Regions from separate parts of the Corynebacterium sp. UD i78 genome, predicted to be linked through region 2. Evidence: riboswitches for the same ligand, from Rfam matches in the RefSeq annotation. Region 2 holds a riboswitch; each other region holds the start of a gene.

Region 1 (10,329 bases), 700 kb from region 2:
GGACCTCGGTGACGGTCGTGCCGTCGACAGTGATGTCCATCAGCTGACCGGTGGGGGCACCGTACAGCTGAACACCGGCGATGCCGTGGAGCTGTGCTCCCGGAATGACACTCATCGGACCCTCCTCTTCCGGGTCTTGAGGGTGACCGGTGCCGTGTCGGCGGTGTGCGTCCCGTGGTCATCGGTGGTGTCACATCACCGGCTGCACTGGTCGTTGCTACCGGACGCCGGGTGGCGACCGGGGAAGATCGACCATGACAGTCGGCGGTGTGCAGGAGTGCTCTCTTGTGTCCGTCGTCTGCGCCGGGCTGGGGCGGAGACGTTCAAGAACCGGACAACGGTCGTGCACCGCGTGGTTCGTCATGCAGGAGGTGAATCTACGGAGACCGTGTTTCCCGTCTGTTTCGGGTTCTGTTCACTACGGTGACGCTTCGGGAGCGTGGGGAGTATAAGGGTGCATCCATGTTTCTCCCGTGTTGCATATGCCATGACCTGCAGTGATGTGGTGCCATGTCGGCGGGGTCGTGCTACGGTGTGGCGTGTACTCGCCGGGCTGGGGCGGCACCGATTCTGTGAAGGTGAACCGATGCCCGCCTCTGTGCCCTCCCCTGTGTCACACCCGGTGACCGTGACCGCCCGACGCCCGCTCACCGACCGGGTCGACGAGTTCCGCCTCGAACCGTCCGCCCCCGGCGTCCTCCCCGGATGGACGCCCGGCGCCCACCTGGACGTCACCGTCCCCGGTGGGCTGCTTCGCCAGTACTCACTGTGCTCGGACCCCGCCGACCGCTCCGGTTACACCATCGCCGTGGACCGCGCCACGGACCCGCGTGAGAACGGGCACAGCGGGTCCGCAGCCCTCCATGACCTCGCCACGGTCGGCACGGAACTGCAGGTCGGGGAGCCGCGCAACCATTTCCCGCTGACCCGCGCACTGAACTACGTCTTCGTCGTCGGCGGCATCGGTGTCACGCCGATGATCGCGCTCGCCGCGCAGGTCGCGCGCTCCGACCGCCCGTGGCGGATGCTCTGCCTCGCCCGCACGGAGGACGCCATGCCCTACCTGCCGGAGCTGCGGTCCTCCTACGGGGACGCGGTGCGCTTCCACGGGTCAGCGGAAGGACGAGTCGACCTCGCCGCAGAGCTCGCCGACCTGCCCCGTGGTACCGCCGTCTACGTCTGTGGACCCGGCGCCCTGACCGACGGTGTCGCCGCCGTGGTCGCCGACCAGCCGGCGGTGGACGTCTTCACCGAACAGTTCACCGCGCCGGACATTTCGGGGGAGGCCACCTCGTTCGACGTGTCGCTGGCATCCTCCGGGGAGACCTTCACCGTGCCGGCGGACGCCTCGGTGCTGTCCGTGCTCGAGGAGCACGGCCGGTTGGTGGCGTCCTCCTGCCGGGAAGGTATGTGCGGGACCTGCGAGGTCGAGGTCGTCTCCGGGGAAGTCGACCACCGGGACGCGGTGCTGACCCCGGAGGAGCGCGCCGAGAACGAGTCGATGATGGTGTGCGTCTCCCGGTGTTTCTCCGGACGGCTGGTGCTGGACCTTTGAGTACCGTACTGCGCGGCGCGCTGACATCGGTGGGGGCGTCGTCCGATGTGGCCGTCGTCGACGGGGTGATCACCACTGTCCTGCCCACAGACGCCGAGAGCATCGACGTCTCCGGCTGTATCGTCACTCCGGGTCTGGTCAACGCCCACCACCACCTGCTGCAGTCCGCGTTCCGTACACTGCCCGGGACCCGCGGTGTGCGGATGGCCGAGTGGCTGTCGGTGATGGGACAGGCCTACCGCGGCTACGCCGTCGATCCGGAGCTCGGTGCCGCAGCGGCGTCCGTCGGTGTGGCGGAGTCCCTGCTGTGTGGGGTGACGACTGTTGCCGACCATCATCTGACCTGGCCTGACGGGGTATCTCCGGTGGATCTGGCCTGTGCCACGGCGACGGTGGCTGACGCTCTCGGCGCCCGGCTGTGCTTCGTGCGCGGCACCACCGGGGAGGACGCCGACGCCGTCGTCGACTCGGTCCGTGCCATCCACGCCTCCTTCGCTGCCATGGCCGGGGACCCGGTCGGACGCGGAACGCTGCAGCTTGCCGTCGGTCCCTCAGGCGCCCACACCGACGGGCCCGAGACCTTCACCGCCCTGCGCGACGTGGCCCGGGAACTCGGGCTGCTGCGCCGCACCCAGTCCAATGAACAGGTGGACGTCGAGCGTGCCGCCTTGACGTACGGGTGTCGGCCGCTGGACCTGCTGGCCGACTGGGGCTGGTTGGAACCGGGCGTCACGCTGGCCCACCTGTGCGGTATCACCGCCGCCGAGGTGGAGGTCGTGGCGTCCTCCGGGGTGACCGTGACCCACGCGCCGGGCTGCGATGTGCCGATGGGCTGGGGCGTCGCCCCGGTCGGCGACCTGCTCGACCACGGGGTGACCGTGGGCCTGGGAACTTCCGGCGGCGGTTCGAATGACGGCGGTCACCTTCTCGCCGATGCCCGACTGGCGGTGCAGGTCTCCGGGCTGACCGGGCGCGTCCTCACCGCAGAGGAGGCGTTGGGTATGGCGACCGCCGGCTCCGCCGCAGGGCTGGGTTGGCCTGAACTGGGCGTCCTCGATGCCGGGACACCCGCTGACCTGTGCGTCTGGGACTGCTCCGGGGTCGCCGACGCCGGTGTCCACGACTGGCCCGCGGGCCTGCTGTGGGCCACCCCCGGGCGGCGTCCTCGCGATGTCATGGTCGCCGGGGAATGGGTGGTACGCGACGGCGAACTGCTCACCGCGGATGCCGACCGGCTTGCCGCTGAACTGACTGAACTACTTGCTGAACGATCCTGAAAGGACCTGACATGACCGGATTCCACGTACCCGTCATCGACATCACCGCCTACGTCACCGGCGGTACCGACTCCGAAAAGGCTGCCGTCGCTGCCGCGGTGGACGCCGCAGCCCGCGAGGTCGGCTTCATCCAGCTCACCGGGCACGGCATCGACCCGCAGGTATGGGACGGCCTGGCTTCGGCACTGGACGCCTTCTTCCTCCGCGATCTCGAGGTGAAGAAGGAGGTCACGACACCGCCGTCGGTGAACCGCGGCTACTCGCCGCCGAAGTCCGAGCGACTGTCACTGTCACTGGGGGTGGAGTCCGCGACCGGGATGAACGACTTCTTCGAGGCCTTCAACATCGGTGTGCAGGCGTCCGCCTTCCCGGAGCTGGACCTGCCGGTCTCGGACTACCCGGAGAACGTGTGGCCGGCGGAGTCCGGTGCCGGTGCCGAAGGGATGGCCGGCTTCCGATCGCAGTTGGAGGCGTGGTTCGGCGCTGCCCAGGGAGTGGCCGAGACGCTCGTCGACATCTTCGAGGACGCCCTGGGTCAGCCTCGCGGCACCATCGGATCCCTGGCCGACCACTCCATCGACGTACTGCGCACCATCAACTACGCCCTGGAACCCGGGGTGACCGTGGAGCTCGACGGCGAGCTCAACGGCATGGGCGAGCACACCGACTACGGCATCGTCACCGTGCTCTGGGCCGACCGGGTCGCCGGACTGCAGGTACTGGGGTCGGACGGGTCGTGGAACGATGTGCTTCCCGAGCCCGGTGCGCTGCTGGTCAACCTGGGTGACGTGACTGCGCGACTGACCAATGACCAGTGGAGGTCGACGCTGCACCGGGTGAAGCCGCCGGTGGTGGACGGCACGATCCTGCGTCGTCGGTCGGCGGCGTTCTTCCATGACGGGAACGTGGACGCCATCGTCGGTCCGCTGCCGGGCATGGTCGACTCTGACCACCCCGCCCGGTACGAGCCGGTGACCGTGGGCGAGCATGTGGCCCGCAAGCTCGCCGGGTCGCGGTCGCTGGAGCTCAACGCCTCGGACACGGCGCGCGAGTCGGAGCGGGTGCTGTCCTCGCGGCGGTAGGTGGGTTCTCCTCGGGTATGTCCGCATCACGCACCGTGAGGTCGTCGGGAGGTGGTCCTGACCAGCCTCAGACTGCGTGATGCCGACACCGGGCCCGGCTGCCCGCAGCTCCAACCACTTTCCCGTGGCGGCCCTGGACGCAGGAATGACCCGATGGTCGGCGCGAGGGTTCCCAACCCACACAACGCGGCACCGACAACGGACCCGGGTGGTTCCAGGCCGAACAGGCACAGGAATATGCCGAAAAAGGGAGAGGACCGTCAGCCCCGCTGCGATGACCAGACGGAGATCGGCTTCCCGGACATGGTGATCAACAAGGATTCTCCCCGTGGCGTCGCGTCCGGGGTTTCTCGCGATACTCCTCCAGGGCGGTCTCCAGCGAGGGGCGCTGATCCAGGGTGAGCTTCCCCATCTCGTCGAGGGTACGACGTGCACCCCTGCATAAGGAAGACTCCGTGGACGGACGGAAAGCTCGAGATGCAGGAAAATCAGGTGCTCGTACGGGGCACTATCCCACGAGATGCCCGCGCAGCGTGTCCGCCGTGTACTCCCGGCGGAACAGACCACGCTCCTGCAGGACCGGGACGACCAGGTCCACGACATCGTCGAGCCCGCCGGGCAGGGTCGGCGGCATGAGGTTGAAGCCGTCGGCGGCACCATTGACGATCCACCGCTCCATCTCACCGGCGATCCGTTCCGGAGTGCCGACGAAGGTGGCGTGACCACCACCGGCGGCGAGGTAACCCAGCAGGTCACGGACCGTCGGACGACCACCCGGGGAGGACGCGAGGATCCGCAGGATCGTGGCGTAGCGTCCCGCCGGACCGCTGAACTCCGCCAGCGGCGGAAGCTCGGGCACCGGCGCATCAAGGTCCCACCCTGAGGTGTCCTGACCGACGAAGAAGGACAGCTGACGGAGGGAATCCTCCACCGGCAGCAGCTCATTGAGCTCCCGCTGCTTCTCCCTCGCCTCCTCCTCCGTCTTCCCGACGAAGGTCACCAGACCCGGCATGATCACCAGGTCATCAGGGTCGCGACCGTACCCGGCGGCACGCCGCCGCAGGTCCAGACGGTAGTCGCGGGCGGAGTCGAGGTCCCACGCCACGGCGTAGACACCTTCGGCGTACCGGGCGGCCAGGTCACGGCCCGGCTCGGACGCCCCGGCCTGGAAGAGCACCGGGTGGCCCTGCGATGTGGCGGGGATGTTCAGCGGCCCGTCGACGTCGAAGTACCGGCCGTGATGGTCCACCGGTACAGCTTCAGCAGGGGAGGAACCGGCGGGCCAGGACCCCCACAAGGCAGTCACGGTACTGATGAACTCCGCGGCACGCGCATAGCGTTCCGCGTGGTCGGGCAGACGGTCCATCCCGTGGTTGCGGGCCTCGGCGTCCGTCATGGAGGTCACCACGTTGATACCGGCGCGGCCACCGGAGATGTGGTCCAGACTCGCGCTGAGCCGGGCGGCGTGGAAGGGATCCCAGAAGGTCGAGGAGATGGTGCTGACCAGTCCGAGCCGGGTGGTCGCCCGGGCGAGGGCGGTCAGCGCGGTGACCGGTTCGAGGAACCAGGACGGTCCGGGGACAGGGTTCAGCGACTGGCCGTCGGCGAGGAAGAAGGCGTCGAAGCGTCCCCGTTCCGCAGTCCGGGCGAGGTCCTCCCACCAGGTCACGTCACCGAGCCGGTCGAAGGCGGAGTCCGGGGCGCGCCAGGCGGCGGAGTGGTGCCCGCAGCCGTAGGCGAAGAGGTTCAGGTGCATCAGTTCTTCACCAGACCACCGTCGACGACGAGGTTCTGACCGGTGACCGCGCGGGCCCACGGGGACGCGAAGAACAGGGCCGTGTCCGCGAACTGCTCCGGGGTGGTGACCTCACGCAACGGTGTCCCTGAGGCGATGCCGTCGAAGACGGCCTCCGGGGTGGCGGCGGAGGCGTCCGTGGTGCGCAGCAGACCGCCGGAGATCATGTTCACGGTGATGTTCTCCGGGCCCAGATCATCCGCGAACGTCCTGGTCAACGACAGGAGCGCGGCCTTGGCAGCGGTGTAGTCGTGGTAGGGGACGACCGGGTTCTGGAAGAGGTTCGTGCCGATGTTCACCACGCGTCCGCTGCCGATCTCCCGGAAGCCGGGCAGTGCGGCCTGGATGACGTTCACCGCACCACCCACCGCTCCCTCGAACTGGCGGTGGAAGTCACCCCAGCTGATGTCGGTGGCCTTCGGACGGGCGTCCCCGTTGAAGGAGAAGTCGACCAGCGCATTGTTGACGACTGTGGTCACCGGGCCGAGGCTGGCTTCTGCGCCCGTGGTGAACAGGGCATCCACCTGCTCGCGGTCGCGGACGTCCGCCTGCACGGCGAGGACGCGGCCGGGGTGCTCCGCCATGAGGGACGCCGCGGCGTCCCCGCTGGAGAAGTAGTTGACGATGACGGTCGCGCCTTCGCGGAGGAAAGCGTCGGTGAGTGCCCTGCCGAGGCCACGGGCGCCTCCGGTGACGAGGACGGTCTGATCGGTGAGGTTCATGCTCATGCCTTTCGGTCACAAGCGGTAAGGACCTTCGGGCATGCGTGCCTGTGCATGCACAGACATGCGGAAACCCTGACAATCCCTCCGCCAGTACGAACTGGTTCAGGTTCAACGGGTGTGATCTCAGCCGCCCTGGTCGGGCGGCACCCCGTGTCAGGATGCGAGCGTAGCAGGTTCGACGGTTACGCCGTCGCCGGCGCCTGGACCGTGAACTTCCCGGCGTCCAGCTGCTTGCGCAGGTCAAGTTTGCTGATCTTGCCGGTGGCGGTCAGCGGGATCGCGTCGGTGACGGCGATGGCGTCGGGGATCCACCACTTGGCGACCTGGCCGTCGAAGAAGCCGAGCAGCTCTGCGGCATCCAGGTCAGCTCCCTCCTCGGGGATGACGACCAGCAGCGGACGCTCCTGCCACTTCTCGTCCGGCATGGCGATGACCGCCGCCTGCTTCACCGAGGGGTGGGCCACGGCGACATTCTCCAGCTCGATGGAGCTGATCCACTCGCCGCCGGACTTGATGAGGTCCTTCGCGCGGTCCTCGATGTGCATGTAGCCCAGCGGGGTGATGGAGGCCACGTCGCCGGTGTCGAACCAGCCGTCGGCGGTGAAGGAGTCTGCGCCGACCGTGCCCGGGCCGTCGGCGCTGAAGTAGGATGACGCGATCCAGGGGCCGCGGATCTGCAGCGCACCTACCGCCTCTCCGTCCTGGGGGAGGACGCTGCCGTCCTCGTCCACGATGCGCAGCTCCACACCGAAGGGCGGGGCACCCTGGCTGGCGCGTGCCTTCTGCCGCTCCTCCTCGGGGAGCTTTTCCAGCGCGGGGGAGGTGTGGAACATCGAGCCCAGCGGGCTGGTCTCACTCATGCCCCAGGCGTGGACGAGGTCGACACCGTAGCGCTCCTCGTAGGCCACCATGAGGGAGTAGGGCACCGCCGAACCACCGCCGACGAGGGTCTTCACGGAGTCGATGCGCTTGCCGGACGCGTCCAGGTAGGCGATGAGGCCCTGCCAGACGGTCGGCACGCCGGCGGAGTTGGTGACGCCCTCCTCCTCGATGAGCGCCTGCAGTTCCGCCGGGTCGCCCATCTTCGGGCCGGGGAAGACCAGCTTCGTGCCGGTCAGCGCCGTGGCGTAGGGGATGCCCCAGGCGTTGACGTGGAACATCGGGACGATCGGCATGGCGACCTCCTTGGCGGAGAGGTCGAAGACGTCCGGGAGGGAGACACCGAAGCTGTGCAGCACCGTGGAACGGTGGCTGTAGAGGACGCCCTTGGGGTTGCCGGTGGTACCGGAGGTGTAGCACAGGGCGGATGCCGTGTTCTCGTCGAACAGCGGCCAGTCGTAGTCGTCGGACTCGTCGGCGATGAAGGCTTCGTAGCTCACGGCATCGAAGGAAGTCTCCGGCATGTGCCCGTCATCGGTGAGGATGACGAGCTGCGGTGCATTGTCCAGGCGGGGGAGCAGTGCCTCGACGGTGCCGACGAACATCGGGTCGAGGAAGAGGAACTTGTCTGAGGCATCGTTGATGATGAAGACGAGCTGGTCCTCGAACAGGCGCGGGTTGATGGTGTGGCACACCAGACCCGAGCCGGAGACACCGTAGTAGAGCTCGAAGTGGCGGTAGTCGTTCCAGGCCATGGTGCCGATACGGTCACCCTGCTCCACACCGTGACGTGCCAGGGCGTTGGCCAGCTTCCGGGCGCGTGAGAAGGCGTTCCGGTAGGTGTAGCGGTGGCGCGGGTTGTCGACCGTGAAGGAGACGATCTCCTGGTCGGCGAACCGCCGGTCCGCGTGGCGCGCGATGCTGCTGATGAGCAGCGGCTGGTCCATCATCTGTCCGAGCATTGTGATGTGTTCCCGTCTGTGGGTAGGAGGTGCTGTGAGTCACTGTTCACTTCTTGCTACCGGTGATACTAAGGGTTTGAGTCTGAAATGTCAGGCGGACAGGTCGGTGACTGTCGAAGTGGATCCGATGTGGCTTCTGCGGCTGCCCTCGTCGTGAAATTCCGGACATGTCACCCCCGGTACCGGCGTCCTGCTGCCCCCGCTGGTCCCCACATCCGGGGGAGGAGAGGGTGGCGGGGTGGGACAATGGGGGGCATGACCGACAAGAACTCTCCCGTCACCCACCTCACCGACGAGCAGTCCCTGGACCTCCTGGCGACCAAGACCTTCGGCCGTCTCGTCGTCCACCGGAAGAACGACATCGATCTCTTCCCGCTGAACTACATCGTGCATGACGGAAAGATCCTCTTCCGAACCGCCGAGGGCACCAAACTGTTCAGCCTCAACCTCAACGATGATGTCCTGTTCGAGGTCGACAATGTCGAGCAGACCTCCGAGGACACCGGCGAAGCCTGGTCCGTCATCGTCAAGGGCACCGCACGCATCCTCAAGGACACGACCGAGATCCACGCGGCCGATGAAGCGCCGCTGAAGCCCTGGCTGCCGACGCTGAAGTACAACTACGTGGTGATCACCCCGAACGAGGACGGCCTCTCCGGCCGGAAGTTCAACCTCGGCGAAGAGCCCGAGCGGTACTGATCGACGAACTCCGGGAACGGAGGATCAACCACATCACCGGAGTCACGCGTGGATGACTGTGCCCCGGCCCACCGTCAGCCTCCTACCGCTGCAACCGGTACGTTGAGAACATGTCGACTCCCCCGGCCGCATCCCAGGTGACGCCCTTCGCGAAGCCGCAGTACACCGCTGCGCAGAACAGTCGCACCCCGGGGCCGGTGCGCGTCGTCGGCGGCACAGCCGGGGAAGGCCACGGCACCGGGACCTGGGTGCGTCCGGTGACAATGCCCGGGTCCGGGGTCATGGCGTCCGTGTTCTCCACCATCCACCTCGGCGAGAACGGTATCACCGTCATCGACCCGGGCTGGACCGGGAAGAAGCACGAGGGCGAGTACCTCCGCGACCTCGACCGATTCCTCCACGACCGGGGACGCCGTCTCGAACAGATCACCCAGGTCATCGTCACCCACGCCCACCCCGACCACGTCGCCGCAGCATCCTGTCTGCTGGACGCCACCCGCGCCCGCTTCATTGTCGGTGACCGGGAGTGGCGCACCGTCGAGAAGTCCCGTGTCGGAGACGCCGACGACGTCTACGCCCCCTGGCCGGAGCGCTTCGGGGCACCTGCCGGCATCCTCGATTCCGCCGTCGAGCACATGAACAACCCCCGCGTCCCCGCGTTCATCCCGCGGCGCCGGCCGGATATCCGGCTCGCCGACGGCGATCTGCTCGCCGACCACGGCCTCGACGACGATCTCGGGGGCAGCAGCAGGACAAGGGCAGTCGTCACCCCCGGCCACACCCCGGGGCACATGTGCCTGGTCAACGAGGGCGCCGGAATCTTCCTCGCCGCCGACATGATCCTCCCGGAGATCCACCCGGGCATCGGACTGGGCGTCGGGCAGCTCGGCGGCAACCCGGTGATCGACTATCTTGAGTCCCTGGACCGGATCAAGGAGTTCGACGATCTGCTGGTCATCCCCGGTCACGGCTACGTCTTCTCGGGCCTTGCGGCACGACGCCGCGAGACTGCCGAGCATGTCCTCGCCCGTGCCTGGGAGGTGCGGCGCGTCCTCGACTGGAACCCGGAGATCAGTGTGTGGCGGCTGGCTTCGCAGCTGACCTGGTCCTCGGGCTGGGAGGGACTGCGGGAATCACCGATGCTGGTGTCCGGTCTACGCCAGACAATGATGTACCGTGACCTCGTACTTTCCCGTACTGACGACGGGAAGGACGCACTGATCCGATGGGAGCGGACCCTTGGCCTCGACGAAGAATGCAGAGTCCCCCGGGACGGGCACTGACGCCGGAACCGGCCCGACCACCGGGAATGTCACCGGAACCCTCGAAGAACGGCTCAGTCGGCTGACCACCTA
Region 2 (10,329 bases):
GCACCCTGCCCGACCGGTTCATCGAGGGCACCTGCCCGATCTGCGGTGCGACCGATGCCCGCGGCGACCAGTGCGACAACTGCGGCAACCAGCTCGACCCGGCTGACCTCATCGACCCGCGGTCCAAGATCGACGGAGCGACCCCGGACTTCGTCGAGACCGAGCACTTCATGCTCGACCTGCCGGCTTTCGCCGAGGCACTGGAGAAGTGGCTGTCCACCCGCAAGGGCTGGCGTCCCAACGTCCTGAACTTCTCGCTCAACGTTCTCAAGGACATGCGTCCGCGTGCCATGAGCCGCGACATCGACTGGGGCGTCCCGGTCCCGATCGAGGGCTGGCAGGACAACGATGCCAAGAAGCTCTACGTCTGGTTCGACGCCGTCGTCGGCTACCTCTCCGCCTCCATCGAGTGGGCCTGGCGCACCGGTGACAGGGATGCCTGGAAGAAGTGGTGGTCCGACCCCGAGGCCCTGTCCTACTACTTCATGGGCAAGGACAACATCACCTTCCACTCCCAGATCTGGCCGGCTGAGCTGCTCGGCTACGCCGGAAAGGGTGACAAGGGTGGTGAGCTCGGCGAGTTCGGCGAGCTGAACCTGCCGACCGAGGTCGTCTCCTCCGAGTTCCTCACCATGTCCGGCTCGAAGTTCTCCTCGTCGAAGGGTGTGGTCATCTATGTCCGTGACTTCCTGAAGGAGTTCGGCCCGGATGCGCTGCGTTACTTCATCGCCGTAGCCGGTCCGGAGAACATGGACACCGACTTCACCTGGGACGAGTTCGTCCGCCGCATCAACACCGAGCTGGCCAACGAGTGGGGCAACCTCGTCAACCGCACCGTGTCGATGGCGCACAAGAACTTCGGTGAGATCCCGGCCCCCGGCGAGTTCACTGCCGAGGACCGGGCGCTGCTCGACGAGTCCGCCGCAGCCTTCGGCATCGTCGGCGAGTACCTGGAACACTCCCGGTTCAAGGCCGGTATCTCCGAGTCGATGCGCATCGTCGCCCGGGCGAACCAGTACATCGCCGCCCAGGAGCCGTGGAAGCTGGCCAAGGACGAGACGCAGCGGGAACGTCTTGCCACGGTCCTGTTCACCGCACTGCAGGTCGTCGCGGACGCGAACACACTGTTCACGCCGTACCTGCCGTTCTCCGCGCAGAAGATCTTCGAGACGCTCGGCGGTTCCGGCGTCTGGGCCGCGCAGCCGGAGGTCGTCGAGGTCACCGATGATTCCCCGCTGGAGCCGGTGGGTGCCGGCCTGCCCGCCAAGGGCCGTGCCTACCCGGTCATCATGGGTGACTACGTCAACCAGCAGGCGCACTGGGGCCGCACCGACCTGACCCCGGGCACCCCGCTGTCCAAGCCGGCGCCGCTGTTCACCAAGCTGGACCCGGAGCTGGCGGAGACCGGCCCGGAGTGGGCCCGCGTCGAGAAGGACTAGGCTCCGCCGCCGGGGGTCAGCTCTTCTGCCCCCACTGCCTGACGAGACCGTCGTCGGGGCAGGACGCTACCACAGCGTCTGTGACGGATCTCCGCACTTCTTCCGGGGCGTCACGCATCCGGGCGAAGATTCTGAAGGCCACGTCCCGGGCATGTCGGGGCGCAGCGATCGGAGGCAGGTCACCAGCGGAGGTGCAGGGGGAGGACCGGTCCCAGGACAACAGTGCGGCTACGGTCGCACTGATCCGGGGAGGATCGACCCTCGTGACCGCGCCGTGAGCGGCAACCGGCATTCCCGCGTCGACCAGCACCGCGACCAGGGTGTCCAGAGCGGTCTGCCGGACGTCTTCCGGGGCGTCGGTGGTCCAGGTGAGGGTTTCGGTCAGGGCGTCCACGGTCGCCCGGTCCGGGTTCTCCCGGACACGGACCATCGCGTCGAGAAGCTCGACGGTCTCCAACGACACCGGGGTGGAGGAGGTCAACGGGTCGACCGCGAGATCGTCGACAACAGGTCGGGGATGAGGACCGGTGGAGTACGGGGCGGAATGCTCGAGGACGGACCGGACGCGGGCGATCCATGATCCGGCGGGCGAGCATGCCGGGTAGTCAGACGTGCCTTCCGCGGCGAACACCGTGTGCAACAAGTCAGCGAACCCGTCGGCAGAGCCCGCCAGTCGGGAATCGAAACCGAGCCCGGTGAGGACGGTGGGGTTCATTCCCAGACGGTCGGCGAGCCGTTCCACGGTGCCGTGGTCCGGAACACTCTGTCCGTCCTCCCACCGGGAGACGGAGCTGGGGGAGCAGATCCCGGCGGCGAGGCCGGTCTGGGACAGCCCACGGTCGACTCTGGCGTGGTGCAGTCGGCGTCCGAATGCGGCAGGATCCTCCATGGCCACCGAGGATACGTCACACAGCAGTTTGACGGTTCCCTGATCCGCGGAGAACGGCCGCAGCGACCGCACCGGCCAGAGATAACGCGGCGACAAGCCCTCCGAGCATCATCGCAGAGTCTGTCCAGACACCGACGACTGCCGTCCCCAGGGCTCCCCCGAGCTGCAGCATCAGCCGGGTGTGCGCGCCGACTGCCGGAGTTTGGCCGTCAGAGACGACCTCGTAGGCAGCGGACAGGGCGAGCAGCGTGCACGCACCCAGCCCCAGACCACGGATCAGAGACGAGCCCACGGTTACGGTGATGGTCGCTGCATCCCAGGATCCGACGGCCTGGATGCCCATCGTCCCGCCTGCGGCGACGACAAGTCCGGCAGCGATGACAGGGAAGGCGTTCATGTTCTTCCACGGTCCTTTGATGAGGCTGCGGGATGCCCAGGCGCCCAGCCCCTGGATACCCAGCAGAACACCGGCCACCCAGGCCGGCTGCCCCAGGTCGGACTGGACGTGCAGGGATGTCGACAGCAGCGTCCCGTAGAACACCGCGCCGACGATGAGGCACAGCAGCATCACCGTAGTGAAGGCCGGACCGCGGTAGAGGGACATGTCGAGCAGGGGAGTGGTTGAGCGCAGGTCCACCACACAGAACACGGCGGTGACCACGATCGCAGCGACCGCGATGAGCGCGGTGACGCCGGTAGGCAGTGTGCCGACGGCGCTGACGGCCCAGAGCAGGCCGACCATGCCGACCATGCCGAGGACGCCGGGCAGCGCCTGATCGAGGCCCAGTGGTGTCCTGTTCCCCGGGGCTGTCGGCAGCACGCTGTGAGCGAGAATCAGGGCGAGGGCGGCGACCGGGACGTTGACCAGGAAGAGGACGCGCCACCCGACGGCGTCCACCAGGACACCGCCCAGTAGCGGGCCGAACGCCGGGGCGATGACCGCGGGTAGTCCGATGGTCGCCAGAGCGGCGCGCATCCCCTCGCGTCCGACGATGTCGGCGGCGATCTGCTGGACCGCCGGCATGATGAAGCCACATGCCGCACCCTGCAGGACGCGGGCGATCACGAACAGTAGTAGCGTCCCGCTGAGACCGACCAGGGCGGAAGCGAGGGCAAAGACCAGGACTGATCCGGTCCAGACGTGTCGGGGTCCGAAGCGCCGCAGGGAAGTGGTGGAGAGCACGATGCCGGCGGTGGCAGCGAGCATGTAGGCGGAGACTCCGAGCTGCACATCGCTCCGGGAGACGTTGAGATCTCGACTGATCACCGGAAGCAGGACGTTGACCAGGCTGGAGTCGATCAACGGGAGTATCGAGGCGAGCAGCAGGACGAAGGTGGTCCGGGGCGTGAGAGACGGCGTGGCAGGAGTGGTCCCAGAGGTACTCACGTCAGATGCTCTTTTCGGGGAGGAGATGGGATGGCCCGCGGGTGTACAGCCCATGCTCCGTCAACGGGTCGGCGGCGAGCCTCCACTCAGGAAAATGGGACAACGATGCACGGAACGCTGTCTCAAGTTGCCGACGGGCGAGCATGGCACCGATGCAGAAGTGACGTCCGGAGCCGAAGGCAAGATGCTCAGCGGATGGGGGAAAGGCGCTTCGTACAGAGTTTTCCTTCCTGGACAGGATGAACTTGTCCGGATCCGGAAAGAAGGAGGGATCGCGGTGAGCAGCACCGGTAAGGCAGTACACTGTGCTCCCATCGGGGATAGAGTGCCCGCCGAGGACCTGTTTCCCGACGGCGATCCGTGGAATGATCTGGACTGGCGGGTGCAGCCGTAGCGTCTCAGTAGGGAGATCGGTGATTTTTCCGGTACCGGTGGTGACAGACTCCTCCAACGTTGGGGACCGGAGTGTCTCGTACACGAGATAGCTCACGAGATCGTGTCGGGGGGATCGACGCCGGGTCTCTATGAGACGGAGCATGGACGCGCGGAAATATCCGGCGTCCGCCAACCGTTGTGACCGTTCGTCAGGGGTCTGCTGCAGGAGCGTGATGAACTGGACGACACTGCGGTTCCACGGGAGAACCTTGTGCTTCCACTGTGCATCGATACCGAGGAGCTCGCACGTCACATTAGTGGCGGACGGTCCTGCCGGTTCTTCCACGAGGTCTAGGCACTCGGCATCCTTTACCCGCTCCCACAGGTTGGTGACAGCCGTCTCAACTGCGGGAAGGTGGTAGCCGTCCATGGCAACCGTTGCGAGACCGTGCATGGTGACGGCCTTCTTCTCGGTGTGCTCGGCACCGGTCATCTGCGCGAGCACACGTGCTCCGAGCACGGGCTCGGCACGGTCTGCCAGATGGTGACTGCTGAAACCGGTCGAGTCCTGCAGCACAGTGCGGACAAGGTCGAGATCAAGGACGCACCAGGCATCCGCAATGAGGTCGTGATACACGCAACCGTGCTCCCTCATCCCCGGTAGATGGGGTACGGATCGTAGAGAGCTTCATCGCAGAGGAGCGTCGGGTTGTCAAGATCAGACATGATGTGCCTCCGGCTCGGGGTCGAGGACGAAAAAGTGGCTGTTCGGATCGGTGTCGAGAGATGTCTCCCCTGCCCTGATGTCCTCACCGGCCGGCCATGGCGCGGGGTAACTCAGTGCTGCGGAAGGGTAGTGGAACAGGTCTGCGCGATGGGTGTACGCAGGGAGCTCATCAAGTACGTAGTCGACGGCAATACCCGGATCCGGTGGAGTGGAGGAGCCGATTGCCCGAAGACGTGACTGGGTGGCAGCCGAACTCATGGCCGGGCAGCGGCGTCGGAATTCGGTGTTGCGGAGGTACTCGTCAGCAACCTGTTCTCTGCGACCGGCATAGTTCGGCTCCACAATGTGGTCGGAGTTGAGTAGTGGGGAGGTCCGTCCGAGCACGACTCCGGACTGTTCCACTGCTGCAGCCACAGTCCGCAGTTTCTTGCTGCATTGCTGTCTCGCTCTCCGTAGGGCTCGACCTTCCGGGGTCCCGGTTGCGGTCAGCAGGGAGGTGGCGATGGCGCCGGGGTGAAGCACATCGACTGTGGCGAAGTGGTCAGCTCCCGACCGGAAAGCGCTGATGAGCCAGTCGAGGGAGAAATGAGGATTGAAAGGGCTCATGCCGATGATGAGATGGTCGGTGTCTGGAATATCCATGAGATGGGTCTCTCTGAACGATGGTCGATGGACAGTTCCATGAAAGGTGTGTGGGAACGGTGGTGGCAACGGTTGAGCACTGTTGTCTCAGTGCCTCGGCCCGATGCTGTTCAGCGCGCTTTGCACAGGATTTTTTCAGCAAATCAGTGCGCTCAGCGCCCCCGTAGGTACCCTCGGGCAGTGACACGGGGTGCCCGGGAGAAGGCCCGGGCTGAGATGAGACCCGTCGAACCTGATCGAGTTCACACTCGCGGAGGAATCGTCATGGAAGACTATGCTGCGCAGACCACGACCGGCACACCCACCACTCGCTTCAGCGACACGTTGCGGGAGGAGAACCGCACCACCTGGGAAGCCGCGGCCACCCACCGCTTCGTCACCGAGCTCTTCGCCGGCACGCTGCCGGACGAGAACATGGCCGGCTACCTGGTCCAGGACTACCGCTTCGCGGACGGTTTCATGGCCCTGCTCGGTGCGGCGGTCGCCACGGCGGACAATTGCCCCTCGCGTCACCGCTTCGCGCAGTTCCTCGGCGAGGTCGCCGGCGACGAGGACACCTACTTCCGTGAGGCCGCGTCCGAACTGGATGCGGACACATCCGTCCCCGACACCGGGGCCACCGCCGGTTTCAAGCAGCTCTTCGTCGATGCCGCCGATACCCGCAACTACGCCGCGATCCTCGGCGTCCTCGTGGTCTGCGAGTGGCTGTACCTCGACTGGGCGACCCGCCCGGAGAACCGCGCCCACGGTACGGGGGAGAACGGCTACCCGCCCCGCCACGTCCACGCTGAATGGGTGCGCCTGCATGACTACCCCGGGTTTCACCAGCTCATCGATTTCCTGCGCACCGAGGTGGACCGCGCAGGGGAGCGCTCCCCGGAGGACGCCGCCCTGGCGCGGGAGTACTTCCGGCGCACCGTGGACCTGGAACTGCAGTTCTTCAGCGAGCACCGCTAACCTGACAGCCATGTCGAAGAAGAAGCGTCCGACCCCTGTCCCACCCGAGCCGCTGCCGGAACTCTTCGACGCGCACACCCACCTGGCGTCCTGTAAAGCGACGACACCGGAGGAGGTGCGCGCGATCATGGACCGGGCCGCGGATGTGGGGGTGAACCAGGTCTGCACCGTCGGCGACGACCTCGCCGAGTCGGTCCAGGCTCTCGAGGCCGCCCATGCTGATGAGCGGGTCGTCGCCGCCTGTGCCATCCACCCGACCCGCGCGGACCAGCTCTTCGAGGACGGTGTGCAGGACAGACTCCGGGAGCTCGCCGCTGATCCGCGCTGCGTGGCGGTCGGGGAATCCGGGCTGGACACCTACTGGATCGCCCATGATCCGGAGCGCACGGCACCTCTGGACGTCCAGGAGGAGGCGCTGCGCTGGCATATGGCCCTGGCCCACGAGCTGGCCAAGCCGCTGATGATCCACAACCGGGAGGCGGACGCCGACCTGATGCGCGTCCTGGCGGACGCCCCGGACGACCTGCGGATCATGCTGCACTGCTTCTCTTCGCCGCTGGACGTGGCGCAGGAGGCCGTCGACCGCGGCTACTGGCTGAGCTTCTGCGGCAATGTGACGTTCAGGCGGAACGAGGAGCTGCGGAAAGCGGCGCGGATCTGTCCGGCCGACCGGATCCTCATCGAGACCGATGCACCGTTCATGACGCCAGAGCCATTCCGGGGTTCGCGCAATGAGCCGGCTTTCGTCGGATACACCGCACGCTGTGTCGCAGAAGTGAGAGATGTGACTCCAGAGGCACTAGGTGCCCAGGTGACACGCAATGCGCGTGATCTCTACCGGATCACGGAATAATTACGGGATTCTTGTCACATATCTTTGCCGTCAGCGCATCGTTACCGTATCGTGATCTGGGTGAAGAACAAGTCGACGCTCCACCGCATCAACCACACCCGCTCCGTCCCGCTCCGTGTCGCCACCGGCGGCATGCTCGCCACCCTCGTTGTCGGCGGAGCCGTCGTCGCCACCAACCACAAGGACGTCACCCTCGACGTCAACGGCAAGATCCTCAAGGCCAGCACCGTACGCGGCGACGTTGAGTCGATCCTGTCGTCCGAGGGTGTCGACGTCTCCGACGGTGACCTCATCACCCCGGGTCTCAGCGAGTCCGTCTCCGACGGCTCCCGCGTCACCGTCCGCTCTGCCCGGCAGGTCGCCCTCGTCGTCGACGGTCAGTCCCGCACCGTCGACACCACCAAGATGACCGTCTCCGAACTCCTCGATGAGCTCGACATCGACGCCGGATCCACCACCGCCAGCGCCTCGGCCATCCCGCTCGACGGCATGGAGCTCAACATCACCTCGCCGAAGAGCTTCACGCTCAACGACGGCCAGCCGGACGAGACGCCTGCCCGCCTCACCATGTCTGCCCCGACCGTGGCCGACGTGCTCGAGATGCGCGGTGCTCCGTTGGGCAAGGAGGACGTCGTCACCCCGTCGGCGGACACCCCGGTCACCGACGACATGCACATCGACGTCACCCGGAAGACCAGTGAAGAGGTCACCGAGGACCAGGAGATCGCCCCGCCGGAGAAGGTCATCGAGGACCCGGACATGGCCAAGGGTGAGGAAGAGGTCATCGAGGAAGGTACCGCCGGTACCGCCCGCGTCACCGTCCGTATCCACTCCCTCAACGGTGTCGAGACACACCGCGACGAGCTCAAGCGCGAGGAGATCACGCCCGCCACCGAGCGCGTCGTGCGCCGCGGCACCGGATCCTCTGCCCCCTCCGTCTCCGATGGCTCCGTCTGGGACCAGCTCGCCCAGTGCGAGGCCACCGGAGACTGGTCCATCAACACCGGCAACGGCTTCTCCGGCGGCCTGCAGTTCACCCCGTCCACCTGGGCGGCATTCGGCGGTACCGAGTACGCTCCGGAGGCCTACATGGCCACCCGCGAGGAGCAGATCGCCGTGGCCGAGAAGGTCCAGGCCGCACAGGGCTGGGGCGCCTGGCCTGCCTGCACCTCCAGCATGGGCCTGCGCTGACAGATCCGCTGATAGATCGTCTGTCCCCGACAGGCTATCCTCGACATGTGACGGACAGCGAAGAGAACACGGTACGCCTGCTGGGCCCCGGAGAGATCCGCGCCCTGGCGGCGGAACTCGACATCACCCCGACGAAGAAGATGGGGCAGAACTTCGTCATCGACCCGAACACGGTCCGACGCATCGTCTCGGCCGCCGAACTGTCGGACGACGACCGGGTCATCGAGGTCGGTCCAGGGCTGGGTTCCCTGACCCTCGCCCTGCTGGAGCAGGTAGGTGGAACCGGTGGGGTGACCGCCGTGGAGCTCGACAAGCGACTCGCCGCACGCCTGCCCCGCACCATCGGGGAATTCGCGCCGGCACGCGCCGACGACGTCACGGTCATCGACCATGACGCACTCACCCTCACCGCGGCGGACCTCGCCGAGGCCGGTGTCCCCGCGCCGACGGCCCTGGTCGCGAACCTGCCCTACAATGTCTCCGTCCCGGTGCTGCTGCACCTGCTGCAGGAGCTCCCGTCGATCCGCCGCGTGCTCGTGATGGTCCAGCTGGAGGTCGCCGACCGGCTCGCGGCGTCCCCCGGATCGAAGATCTACGGCGTGCCCAGCGTGAAGGCCGGGTTCTACGGTGCGGTCTCCAAGGCCGGAACGATCGGCAAGAACGTCTTCTGGCCTGCCCCGAAGATCGACTCCGGCCTCGTCCGCATCGACCGGTGGACCGACGGCTCCCGCCCCTGGCAGGACGCCCTGACCACGCACGACCCCGAAATCCTCCGCAAGGAGGTCTTCGCGGTGACGGACGCCGCCTTCCTCCAGCGCCGGAAGACGCTACGCGCCGCACTGTCCGGACACTTCGGCTCCGGGGCGGACGCAGAGGCCGTGCTCACCGCCGCCGGCATCGACCCGAAGGAGCGTGGCGAAAAGCTCGACACCGCGTCCTTCGTCGACCTCGCGGTCGCCTCCCTGGCTTCTGCACAGGATTCGCCGCAGGACACCGGACAATGACCGCCCCGGACATGCCCGATCCCGCCGAGCACACCGGGCTGCCACATTCTGCCACGGCAACCGCCCAGGGCATGCTGATCCTCTGGCTGAGCGTGGGCGACCACCGCCCCGACGGCGGCCGCGACCTCGTCACCGTCCGCCAGGCCCTGGACCTCACCGAGACCGTCACCGTCACGGTCACCGGTCAGTCGGAGTCCCCGGAGATCACCGGGGTGGACCTCACCGGGAAGCAGTCGCGGCCAGCCACCGCCGGGGACACCGGCCGTGCCGCCGTAGCCGCGGTCACCGCCGTGGTGGACCGCTACCACCGACGTGCACCGCAGGCCGTCCTGCCACAGATCCATGTCGACATCGTCCGCGAGATCCCCGACATCGGGGACACCGGAGCCGCCGACGCAGAGGCCGCCGACGCCGCGGCCGCCCTCATCGCCACCCGCGAACTCCTCCACGGTGCCGGTGCCGCCGACGCCGGTTACTCCCTCGCACCCCGACCCACCGATGCCGAACTGCAGGACCTGGCTGCGTCCCTCGGCCGGGACGTACCCGCCCACCTGCTCGGCGGCACGGTGATGGACACCGGCGCCATTCCCGGAGCCGCCGACCTCGTCCCGGTGATGAGCCGAGGTACCCGGCACTGGGCCCTGGCCCTCGATCCCCGTCCGCTGCCGTACCGGGAGGTCCTCGACCGCCTGGACGCCCAGCGGGACGCCGCGGCCCGCGGTGAGCGCCCCGATGTCCGGGCCGGTGACGTCACTGCCGTGCAGCGCGCCCTGCTCACCGACAACCCGACCGAGCTCGCCGAACTCCTGGCGAACGACCTGCAGTCCGCGGCGCTGAGTCTGCGTCCGGAACTGCGGCGTACCCT
Region 3 (10,329 bases), 950 kb from region 2:
GCTCGCCGCCGTAGACCTGGCGGAAGCCGGTGAGAGCCGCAGCGTAGTGGCTGATGGCGGCCTCGTAGGTCACGCCGATGCCACCGTGCAGCTGCACGGCCTCTTCGGCGATGGTGCGCGCCTGGCCCAGCAGGAAGTTGTGGGAGTCCAGGGCGGTACGGGTCAGCTCATCGAGGTCCTCGGCGGAGAGGGTGTCGACGGTGCCGGGGAAGGCCTCGGCGACGGCGGTCGCCCACAGTGAGGTGGAACGGGCCAGTTCGACGTCGGAGTACATCTGCGCGGCACGGTGGACCAGCACCTGGAAGCGGTTCAGGGTGACACCGAACTGCTTGCGCACCTTGAGGTACTCCACGGTGGTCTTCAGTGCGGTTTCCATGAGGCCGACGGCGCGTCCTCCATGGGCGATACGGCCCAGGGCCACAGCACGGCGCAGGGACGCCTCGACGGTCTCGGCACCGGCGTCACCGAGACGCTCGGCGGCGGCGCCGTCGAAGGTGACGGTGCCGGTACGGACCCACTCGGCGTCGCGGTGGATCCCGACGGAGACACCGTCGGCGTCCGCGGCGACGAGGAAGACACCCGGGGTACCGTCAGCGACGGCGGTGACCAGGTAGGCGTCTGCGTTGTCGGCGAGGACCACGGCGCGCTTGGTGCCGGAGAGAGCACCCCCGGTGACCGTGGCGGTACGGGCAGCGTCCCAGCCGGTGCCGGCTTCGGCGTGGGCGAGCGGGACGATGACCTCACCGGTGGAGATGCGGCCGAGCCACTCCTTCTTCTGGTCCGCGGAACCGAGGTCCGAGATGATCCAGGAGGGGACATAGGCGGCATCGGTGAGCGGCTCCGGGGAACCCAGGGTGCCCAGGGTGTTGGTGGTGGCCCAGACCTCGGCGATACCGGCGCCGGCGCCGTTGTAGTCCTCGGCGACCGGGAGGGCCGTCAGCCCCATCTCGGCGGCCTGCGTCCACACGTCGCGGCGGAACTCGAGGGCGACCTCGGGGGCCTCGCCACCGGCGGTGGGATCGCCGTCGGCGGAGGAGAAGATGTCGCGGACACTGTCAGCGAGCATCTGCTGTTCGTCGTTGAGTGAAAGATCCATTGTTCTGACCTCCTAGAGTCCGAGAATTGCCTTGGCGATGACGCCGGCCTGCACTTCGTTGGTGCCGCCGTAGATGGAGACCTTGCGGTTGTTGAGGTACTCGACGACCGGGTCGCCGTCGTGGTCCTCAGCGGTGGCCGCGGCCCCGGTGATCTCCACGGCGTCGGACCCGAGGGCGGTGACCGCCAGATCATTGAGCTCCTGGAGGATGCGGCTGCCCTCGATCTTCAGCAGAGAGGACAGCGGGGAGGGCTTGCCCCCCTCACTGGCGGCGGTGACGCGCAGCATCGTGGCCTCGAGGGCGGTGAGACGCAGCTTGATGCCGTAAAGGCGGCTGCGGAACTCCGGGTCCTCGATGACCTTGTGGCCGGCGACCTCACGGTCCGCGGCCTCGGAGACCAGGGCAGTGTACATGCGCTGGCTGGTACCGACCTGGGCCATGCCGTTGCGCTCGTTGCCGAGGAGGAACTTGGCGTAGGTCCAGCCCTTGTTCTCCTCGCCGACGAGGTTCTCGGCCGGAATCCGGACGTCGGTGAAGAAGAACTCGTTGACCTCGACCGAGCCGTCGATCAGCCGGATCGGGCGGCGCTCGATGCCCGGGGTGGTCATGTCGACGAGCAGGAAGGAGATGCCCTTCTGCGGCTTGTCGGCGGTCGGGTCGGTGCGGACCAGGAGGAACATCCACTCACCGTGCTGGCCGAGGGTGGTCCAGGTCTTCTGACCGTTGACGACGTAGTGGTCACCGTCGCGGACCGCGGTGGTCTTCAGACCTGCAAGGTCGGAACCGGCACCGGGCTCGGAGAAGCCCTGTGACCACCAGATGTCGAGGTTGGCGGTCTTGGCGAGGAAGCGGTCCTTGAGCTCGTCGCTGCCGAAGTTCGCGATGACGGGCCCGACCATGCCGGTGTTGAACGGCAGGGGCTCAGGGATGCCGGCCCGCTGGAGCTCATTGGTGTAGATATGCGCCTGGGTGGGGGTCCAGTCCTGTCCGCCGTACGCGACGGGCCAGTGGGGAACGGCCACACCGTGCTTGTTGAGCACCTGCTGGGAATCGATGATGTCCTGGCGGGTGGCCTGTCCGGCACGGTAACGGTTGCGGATCTCCTCAGGGACTTCCCGGAAGATGGCGCGCAGGTCATCGCGGAAAGCGATCTCCTCCGCTGTGAGCTCCAGATTCATCCGTGTTACTCCTCACGTTGTCGGGCGGCGGTGGTTCAGATCACTGCCACGGGGCGATAGTTGGTGACCATACCCGGCCCACTCTCCGACCGACACCACGTCCCATGAATTATGTTTCAGTTACCCCCGTGTGGAACCCGGTTTCGACCGCACCCGAAACTGATAGCCTGTCCTTACGCGCCCCGGCACCTGTTCTGTGCCGGCACCTGGAAAGGACCTGACATGCTCTACGACGTGCCGAAACCCACCGAAGCGATCCTGATCAGCGGAGGCTTCGGCCACCGTAGTCCGGACAGTCCCTACCGCATCGTCGTCGGCGGCGGCGCGTGGTCGGTCCCCATCCTCCACCGGGTCCAGCGGTTCTACATCGGAGCGAACACCGTCCAGGTCCGTGTCGCCGCCCCGTCCGCCCAGAACGTCGAGGTCGCCGTCGAGGCCACTGTCGTCTTCCGCGTCCGGCCGGACAAGAACCACATCACCCGTGCCGCGTCCCGCTTCGAGGGCAGCGACCGCAAGGAGGTGCTACGCGCCGCCTACGACATCTTCGGTGGCGAGACCCGTGCGATGATCGGCCAGATGACCGTGGAGGAGATGATCTCCGACCGCATGCGCCTGGCGTCCGACGTCCTGACCAACGCCGAGCCGAAGATGGCGGAACTGGGCTGGGGAATCGACTCCTTCCAGATCAGCTCCATCACCGACGACAACAACTACATCCGCTCCCTCTCCGCCCCGGAGCTCGCCCGTGTCGAGCGTGAGGCAGCCGTCGCCGAGGCCCGCCGGGACGCCGAGATCGAGAACGAGCGACAGAAGGCCAACCGCCTGAAGTCCGAGTACCAGCGCGACACCGACCTGCTCACCAGCGAGAACATCAAGCAGACCGCGCAGGCGAAGGCGGAGGCCGAGGCGTCCGGCCCGCTGGCCAAGGCCGAGGCAGAACGTCAGGTCGTCGCCAAGCAGTCCGAGCTCGCCGCCGAGCAGGCGCTGCTGCGTGAGCAGGAGCTGATCGCCGAGGTCGTCAAGCCCGCCGAGGCTGAGGCGCAGCGTCGGCGCATCGAAGCCGAAGCCGAGGCACAGGCCCTGCGCACCACGTCCGATGCGGTGGCGTCCAACCGTGGCGTCATCATCGACAAGCAGATGGTCGACCAGATGCCGGAGATGATCGACTCGCTGTCCGAGGCACTCGGATCGGCGAACCTCACCCTCGTCGGCGATGGCCAGGACCTCAACCGGCTGCTCAGCCAGATCGCCTCGGTCGCACCGGGCCTGCGGGAACTGGCGAAGCGCGACAACGGCGCGTAGACACGGGGTATGTCTGACGCACTCATCATCGGCGGCCACGGCAAAGTGGCCCTGCTCGCAACCCCTAAGCTCATCGACCGCGGTTTCGCGGTCACCTCGGTGATCCGGAAGCCGGAACAGTCTGAGGACATCGAGGCGCTCGGTGCCACTCCCCTGGTGCTCGATCTCACCCGGATCACCCCGGACGCTTGGGATGCCCTGCTCGGCCGGTTCGACGTGGTCATCTGGTCCGCCGGTGCCGGAGGTGGCGCCGCTGAGCGCACCTACGCCGTCGACCGGGACGCCGCTCTCGCGGTCATCGACTCCCTCGAGCGACTGCGGGACGCCGGCAAGGCACCGCGCTACCTCAACGTCTCCTATGTCGGGGCGACGAAGCACTCCGTGCCGGAGGACGACTCCTTCTTCCCCTATGCAGATGCGAAGAAGATCGTCGATGACCGGCTGAACAGCACCACCGGTCTGGACTACGCGATCCTCGGTCCGGCGGCACTCACTCTGGAGCCGTCCACCGGCTGGGCACCGGTGGACGCCGCCGCCGATAATCCGGAATGGTCGACCGAGACCTCCCGCGAGCTCGTGGCGGACGTCATCGCCGAACTCGCCGCCCGTGAGACCCTGCCGGCGGACCGGACCGTCGAGTTCATCGACGGGCCGACCCCGGTCAGTGAGATCGGCTGAGACGTGCCCTCAGCTCTCATCATCGGCGGCCACGGCAGGGTCGCCCTGCTTACTGCACCGATGCTCGGCGATCTCGGTTTCTCCGTGACCTCGGTGATCCGCGACGCTGGACAGTCCGCCGACATCGAGGCCACGGGCGCCACTCCCCTGGTCCTCGACATCACCCGGGTGACAGCGGACGGGTGGGACACTCTGCTCGCCGGGTTCGACGTCATCGTCTGGTCCGCCGGCGCCGGTGGAGGAACTCCGGAGCGCACCTACGCCGTCGACCGTGATGCCGCCCTCGCGGTCATCAATTCCCTGGAGCGGTTGCGCGACGCCGGAAAGACTCCCCGGTTCATCAATGTCTCCTACCTCGGCGCCACCCACCACCGGGTCCCCGAAGGCGACTCCTTCTACCCTTATGCGGACGCGAAGAAGACCGTCGACGACCGACTCAACAGCACCGAGGGCCTGGAGTACCTGATCCTCGGACCGTCCGCACTCACCCTGGAGTCCGCTGTCGGGTACGCGACTCCGACCACAAATCTGCCGCCGGAGGACTCCCACACCTCCCGCGAACTCGTCGCCGAGATCATCACGGTCTTCGCAGACCGCAACTCTCTTCCCGGTGACCGGACAGTCGAGTTCGTCGACGGCTACCTCCCCGCCAGTGAGATCTAGGGAAACTGCCTGACAACTACTGGACGTCGAACGCAGCGCTGTAGGTGACGGTAGCCTCGGGGTAGTCACCCTTGCGGTCGAGACGCAGGGCCTGGAAGTAGGACACCTGCTCCGGCGCCAGCCCAGCCATCGTGAGACCCTCACGGTGAGCGAAGCCGAACCGGGCGTAGAGCGAAGGCTCGCCGAGCAGGACCGCACCGGTCGCCCCGTAGATGACGAGCAGGTCGAGCAGGGCCCGCATCAGCCCGGAGCCGGTTCCCTGGCCCTGGAAATCCGGATGTACCGATATCGGTCCGATGCCGTACCACCAACCCCCGTCCGGTGGGTCGAGGGTCACGGGGGATGCTGCGACATGTCCGACGATGCGTCCTGCGTGGACGGCGACGAGCGAGTACCGGAGTTCACCGGCGTCGCGGAGGGCGTCGATGATCTTCGACTCGGTGCCGGAGGCGTGTTCGACCTTGGCGAATGCGTCGTTGGTCAGAGCGCGGATGGCTCCGATGTCTGAACCGTCGATACGCTCGGGACGGATGACCGGGAACCCTTGTCCGGTGGGAACTGTGGCAGATGTGGCGTCTGTGATGGTGTTCATAACCGCATGATACCGGTGTTCCTGCTGGTCGGCAGGGGTGAGACACCCCGTCCCAGCAGGTGGGCATAACGGCGTCACCTAACTCGTTCTCGCCGCATTCAGCCGACCGGTCCCGAGCTCCGGATCACCCGCTCCAACCGCCGAATTGTCGACGTCATCTGTGCCGGTCCTGTCCCGCCCATGCCCATACAGCTACCGGTACTGGTAACTGCATTGGACTTCGGCGTCAGCGGGTACAGGAGGTCAGTCCTTGTCCAGCTCGGCCCCCCAACACAGCCTTCAGCTCCGCCGCCGCGGCCCGGGGATCATCCGTCTCGGTCAACGGACGCACCACCACGGCACGCACCGGGTACCCCTCCGACCCCTCACCGGCCGCCGCCTGCACCTCCGGCAGGGTGGACGCGTTCACCCCACCGATCGTGAACCACACCTTCTCACGTTGCCACTGCTCAGGGGCCGAGACCAGCATTGACGCGGTCTCCGTCACCAGCGACAGTCCCGTTGCCGCGCGTCCCGGTTTCGTCGGGGTCTCCCAGAGCGGCCCGGTGCAGAAATAGTCGAGGTCGGCGTCCTCCATCGCGGCGCGTGCCTGCGACAGCGAGTGAGTGGACAGTCCCACCACCACGTCCGGGCCCAGCAGGGACCGCACCTGGGGGATGGTCAGATCGTCCTGGCCGACGTGGAAGACGTCCGCGCCCACCAGTGCGGCGATGTCCGCCCGGTCGTTGACCGCGAACAGCTTCCCGTGTTCCTCCGCCACCGAGGCCAGGACCTCCAGCGCCGCGATCTCGTCGCAGGTGTCGATGGACTTGTCGCGCAACTGAATGATGTCCACCCCTCCCTCGTAGGCGGCGTGGAGGAAATCCCGCAGATCGCCCTGTTCGGCCCTGGCCGGGGTGCACAGGTACAACGAGGCGTCCTGAAGCTGATCGAGACGTCGGACACGCAGGTCACGGTCGGGGGTGGCACTGAAACGGGAAAGGCTCATGTGGTGGAATGGTAGCCGTAGGCGAACTACGGGAGCCCCTGCAGGGGCTGAGAGGACCGGAGCACCGGTCGACCGTCCACACCTGACGCGGATCATGCCGCCGGAGGAAAGGAACGCATGAACACACGCCCGCCAGATACCGTCATTGTCGGTGCCGGCGTCGCCGGGCTGACCGCCGCCTGGAACCTGCACAAGGCCGGGCAGCGTGTCACCGTCGTCGACCCCACCCCGGGAATGGGCGCCAGCCGCGCCGCCGCCGGCATGATCGCCGCGGTCAGCGAGGTGATGTACCAGCACCACACGATGCGCTCCCTGATGACGACCTCGGCCGCCCTCTATCCCCCACTCGTCACCGAGCTCACCGAAATCCTCGGTCACGGCGTCGGCTACCGGGGCACGGAGACCCTCGACATCGGTGCGCACCCGGCCGACCGCGACTGGTTCGCCGACCTCGCTGAGGTCCAACGTGCCGCGGGCATGACCGTCGAGCGGATCACCACCCGTCAGGCCCGGACACTGGAGCCGGCGCTGTCCCCTGCGATCTCGGGGGCGTTCCTCGTCGCCGGGGACCACCAGATCAACCCCCGCAAGCTCGTCCCCGCCCTTATCGAGGCGCTTGAGCGGGATCCCGGCTTCAGGCTGGTCCAACGGCGCGTCACCGCAGTCCTCCGCGACGGCGGCGACACCGGCGCGGTCACCGGAATCACCCTCGACGACGGCACCGAACTCCACGCCGGCACCACGCTGCTCTGCCCCGGAGTCTCCCTCGACGGCATCGGCAACCTGCCCGAGGCCGAGTGCGTGAAACTCCGCCCGGTCCACGGCGACATCCTGCGCGCCCGGCTACGCCCCGGCCAGCCACCGTTGCTCGACCGCACCGTGCGCGGCATGGTCGACGGCCGCCCCGTCTACCTCGTCCCCCGCACCGACGGCGAGATCGTCATCGGCGCGACCGAGCGGGAGGACGGGTTCGACGGCGTCGTCCTCGAGGGTGCCTACCAGCTGTTGCGGGACGCCCAGACGCTCGTCCCCGGTGCCGGGGGCCTGGAGCTCACCGAGATCCTCGCCCGCGCCCGCCCCGGCACCCCCGACGACCTGCCCTACATCGGACGCCTCGACGGCGTCGACGGACTGGTCGTCTCCACCGGCTACTCACGCCACGGCATCCTGCTCGCCCCGTTGGGCGGACACCTCGCCGCAGGCCTCGTCCTCGGTGCCGACAGCACAGCGGAGGACGCCGCAATGCTCGCCGCCACCGACCCTCAGCGGACATCCCCACACACCTCAGGAGCAACAGTATGACCGTCACCGTCAACGGTAAGCCCCACGACTACGCCGACGGGGCCACCGTCGCCGACATCATCCTCGACATCACCGGCCACGTCCACGACGACGACCAGCTCGGTGTCGCCGTGGCACTCGACGCGACCGTCGTCCCACGCAGCCGCTGGGCGTCCACCCCGGTACCTGAGGACGCCGAGATCGAGATCATCACCGCCATGCAGGGAGGCTAGTCATGTCACTCACCATCGGATCCACCACCGTGGACTCCCGCCTGATCATGGGAACCGGCGGCGCGACGGCGATGACCGTCCTGGAGGACGCCCTCGTCGCCTCCGGCACACAGCTCACCACCGTCGCCCTGCGCCGCTTCAACCCGACGACCGGCACCTCGCTGTTCGGCCTGCTCAACAGGCTGGGCATCGAGGTCCTGCCGAACACCGCCGGCTGCTACACCTCCCGTGACGCCCTGCTCACCGCCCGGCTCGGCCGGGAGGCCCTGGGGACCGACCGGGTGAAGCTGGAGATCCTCGCCGACGACGAGACCCTGCTGCCCGATGTCGTCGAACTGGTGGACGCCACCGAGCAGCTCACCGATGACGGTTTCGAGGTCTACGCCTACACCTCCGATGACCCGGCGGTGGCCCGGTCCCTGGAGTCCGCCGGTGCGGCCGCGGTCATGCCGCTGGGCGCGCCGATCGGCACCGGCCTGGGCATCCTCAACCCGCACAACATCGAGCTGATCTGCTCCCGGGCGACGGTCCCGGTGATCCTCGACGCCGGGGTCGGCACCGCCTCGGACGCCGCCCTGGCCATGGAGCTGGGCTGCGACGGTGTACTGCTCGCCAGTGCCGTCACCCGCGCCCAGGATCCGGCGCTCATGGCCACGGCCATGAAGGCGGCCGTCGAGGCCGGTTACCTGGCCCGACGGGCGGGACGCATCCCGAAGCGCACCCTGGCCGAGGGCGCGTTGGCGTCCTCTCCGATGGAGGGACGCATCGTCGCAGGCACCAGCCGGGAAAGCGAGTCGCTGTGACCGCCGCGAAGGCTCTCCCGTTCGCCCCGCTGGTCGACCCGGTCGACGAGCTCACCCGCGATGACCTGATGCGTTACGCCCGGCATCTGACCCTGGACCAGATCGGACCGGAGGGTCAGCGTCGACTGCGGAATGCCAGGGTGCTCGTCACCGGAGCCGGCGGCCTGGGCTCGCCTGCCCTGCTCTACCTCGCCGCGGCGGGTGTGGGCACCATCGGCATCATCGACGATGACGTGGTGGATGTCTCCAACCTGCAGCGTCAGGTTGTCCACGGCATGGATGATGTCGGGCGGCCGAAGGTGGAGTCCGCCGCGGACGCCGTGGCCCGGATCAACCCGACGGTCACCGTGGAGCAGCACCGCACCCGCCTCACCGCGGACAACGCCGTGGACATCATCGGTGGCTACGACCTGGTCATGGACGGCGCAGACAACTTCGCGACCCGCTATGTCGTCTCGGACGCCTGCACTCTGACGGACACCCCGTGTGTCTGGGGATCGATCCTGCGCTTCGACGGCCGGATCTCAGTGTTCTGGAACGGCCCGGACCATGACGGCATCAGCTACCGTGACCTTCACCCGGACGCCCCCGCGCCCGGTGAGGTTCCCAGTTGCGCCGCCGGTGGCGTCATCGGGGCCCTGCCTGGCACCATCGGATCGCTCATGGTCACCGAGGCCGTCAAACTCATCACCGGTACCGGTAGGCCGCTGTTCGGGCGGCTGCTCATCCACGACGGCATGGCGATGACCTTCCGTGAGCTGAAGATCCTCCCGGATCCGGACGCCCCGCTGGTCACCGCCGTGGACAACAGTGTCTCCGAGACCTGTGCCGTGCCCTCCTACCCCACCGTCAGCCCGACGGAGCTCCAGTCACGGCTGGATACCGGTGCGGTCCTCGTCGATGTGCGTGAGCCCTGGGAACGTGAGATCGTGTCCGTCCCCGGTGCGCTGTCCGTCCCCCTGGCCGAGCTGCAGGCCCACGGTGCCGAAGCCCTGCCGGACGCCGCCCGTGGCCGTGACGTGGTCTTCCACTGCAAGGCCGGCAGCCGCTCCGAGCAGGCGCTCGACGCGGTCTCACCCTACTTCGCCGCGCGTGAGGAGAACGCCTCCCACCTCGACGGCGGCGTCCTGGCCTGGGTGCAGGACCTGCACCCGGACCTGCCGACCTACTGAGTCACCTGGCGGGTGCGCCACCGCGCCATCGCGGCCCGGCTGATGACGAGCCCGACCACACCGAGGATCCACACCACGCCGACGGCGAAGAACCAGGCGAGCCGGAAATCGCCCCAGGCGTACTCGGCGCCGTCAGCCGAAGCGTCCAGAATGAAGCCGACCACCTGGGAGGCGACCATCGCGGCGGTGAACCCGCCCATGTTCGCCAGACCGGTGGCCGTCGCAGTGAAGCGACGGTCGACCTCCTCACGCACCGTGTCGAAGCCGAAGTTCGCGACCGGGGCCAGGCCGGGCAGCACGATGTTCATGATGATGATCGCGGCGTAGCCACGCGGGGCGTCC

Evidence for each region. A riboswitch is a leader RNA that binds a small molecule or an ion and turns the genes downstream of it on or off. The one in region 2 is predicted to bind thiamine pyrophosphate.
Region 1: another riboswitch for thiamine pyrophosphate. It lies ahead of ACZ9GM_RS10995 (3-oxoacyl-ACP reductase); the one in region 2 lies ahead of ACZ9GM_RS07725 (TenA family protein).
Region 3: another riboswitch for thiamine pyrophosphate. It lies ahead of thiO (glycine oxidase ThiO); the one in region 2 lies ahead of ACZ9GM_RS07725 (TenA family protein).

What each region holds. Positions count from the first base shown of each region.
Region 1 is NZ_JBWCED010000001.1:2,333,590-2,343,918, reverse strand. Features, by position in the region: gene ACZ9GM_RS11020 (amidohydrolase family protein) at 1-115, opposite strand, end outside; gene ACZ9GM_RS11015 (PDR/VanB family oxidoreductase) at 587-1,555, shown strand; gene ACZ9GM_RS11010 (amidohydrolase family protein) at 1,552-2,832, shown strand; gene ACZ9GM_RS11005 (isopenicillin N synthase family dioxygenase) at 2,844-3,914, shown strand; gene ACZ9GM_RS11000 (LLM class flavin-dependent oxidoreductase) at 4,423-5,670, opposite strand; gene ACZ9GM_RS10995 (3-oxoacyl-ACP reductase) at 5,670-6,431, opposite strand; TPP riboswitch at 6,496-6,595, opposite strand; gene ACZ9GM_RS10990 (long-chain fatty acid--CoA ligase) at 6,617-8,275, opposite strand; gene ACZ9GM_RS10985 (pyridoxamine 5'-phosphate oxidase family protein) at 8,531-8,974, shown strand; gene ACZ9GM_RS10980 (MBL fold metallo-hydrolase) at 9,085-10,257, shown strand; gene ACZ9GM_RS10975 (alpha/beta hydrolase) at 10,214-10,329, shown strand, end outside.
Region 2 is NZ_JBWCED010000001.1:1,632,461-1,642,789, reverse strand. Features, by position in the region: gene metG (methionine--tRNA ligase) at 1-1,439, shown strand, start outside; gene ACZ9GM_RS07745 (helix-turn-helix domain-containing protein) at 1,456-2,328, opposite strand; gene ACZ9GM_RS07740 (MFS transporter) at 2,345-3,715, opposite strand; gene ACZ9GM_RS07735 (cytochrome P450) at 3,717-4,727, opposite strand; gene ACZ9GM_RS07730 (tRNA-dependent cyclodipeptide synthase) at 4,809-5,459, opposite strand; TPP riboswitch at 5,636-5,736, shown strand; gene ACZ9GM_RS07725 (TenA family protein) at 5,724-6,416, shown strand; gene ACZ9GM_RS07720 (TatD family hydrolase) at 6,427-7,269, shown strand; gene ACZ9GM_RS07715 (transglycosylase family protein) at 7,330-8,460, shown strand; gene rsmA (16S rRNA (adenine(1518)-N(6)/adenine(1519)-N(6))-dimethyltransferase RsmA) at 8,508-9,464, shown strand; gene ACZ9GM_RS07705 (4-diphosphocytidyl-2C-methyl-D-erythritol kinase) at 9,461-10,329, shown strand, end outside.
Region 3 is NZ_JBWCED010000001.1:684,561-694,889, reverse strand. Features, by position in the region: gene ACZ9GM_RS03315 (acyl-CoA dehydrogenase family protein) at 1-1,096, opposite strand, end outside; gene ACZ9GM_RS03310 (acyl-CoA dehydrogenase family protein) at 1,109-2,275, opposite strand; gene ACZ9GM_RS03305 (SPFH domain-containing protein) at 2,498-3,577, shown strand; gene ACZ9GM_RS03300 (NAD(P)H-binding protein) at 3,587-4,255, shown strand; gene ACZ9GM_RS03295 (NAD(P)H-binding protein) at 4,259-4,918, shown strand; gene ACZ9GM_RS03290 (GNAT family N-acetyltransferase) at 4,935-5,510, opposite strand; gene thiE (thiamine phosphate synthase) at 5,737-6,498, opposite strand; TPP riboswitch at 6,517-6,624, shown strand; gene thiO (glycine oxidase ThiO) at 6,616-7,800, shown strand; gene thiS (sulfur carrier protein ThiS) at 7,797-8,012, shown strand; gene ACZ9GM_RS03270 (thiazole synthase) at 8,015-8,815, shown strand; gene moeB (molybdopterin-synthase adenylyltransferase MoeB) at 8,812-9,987, shown strand; gene ACZ9GM_RS03260 (MFS transporter) at 9,981-10,329, opposite strand, start outside.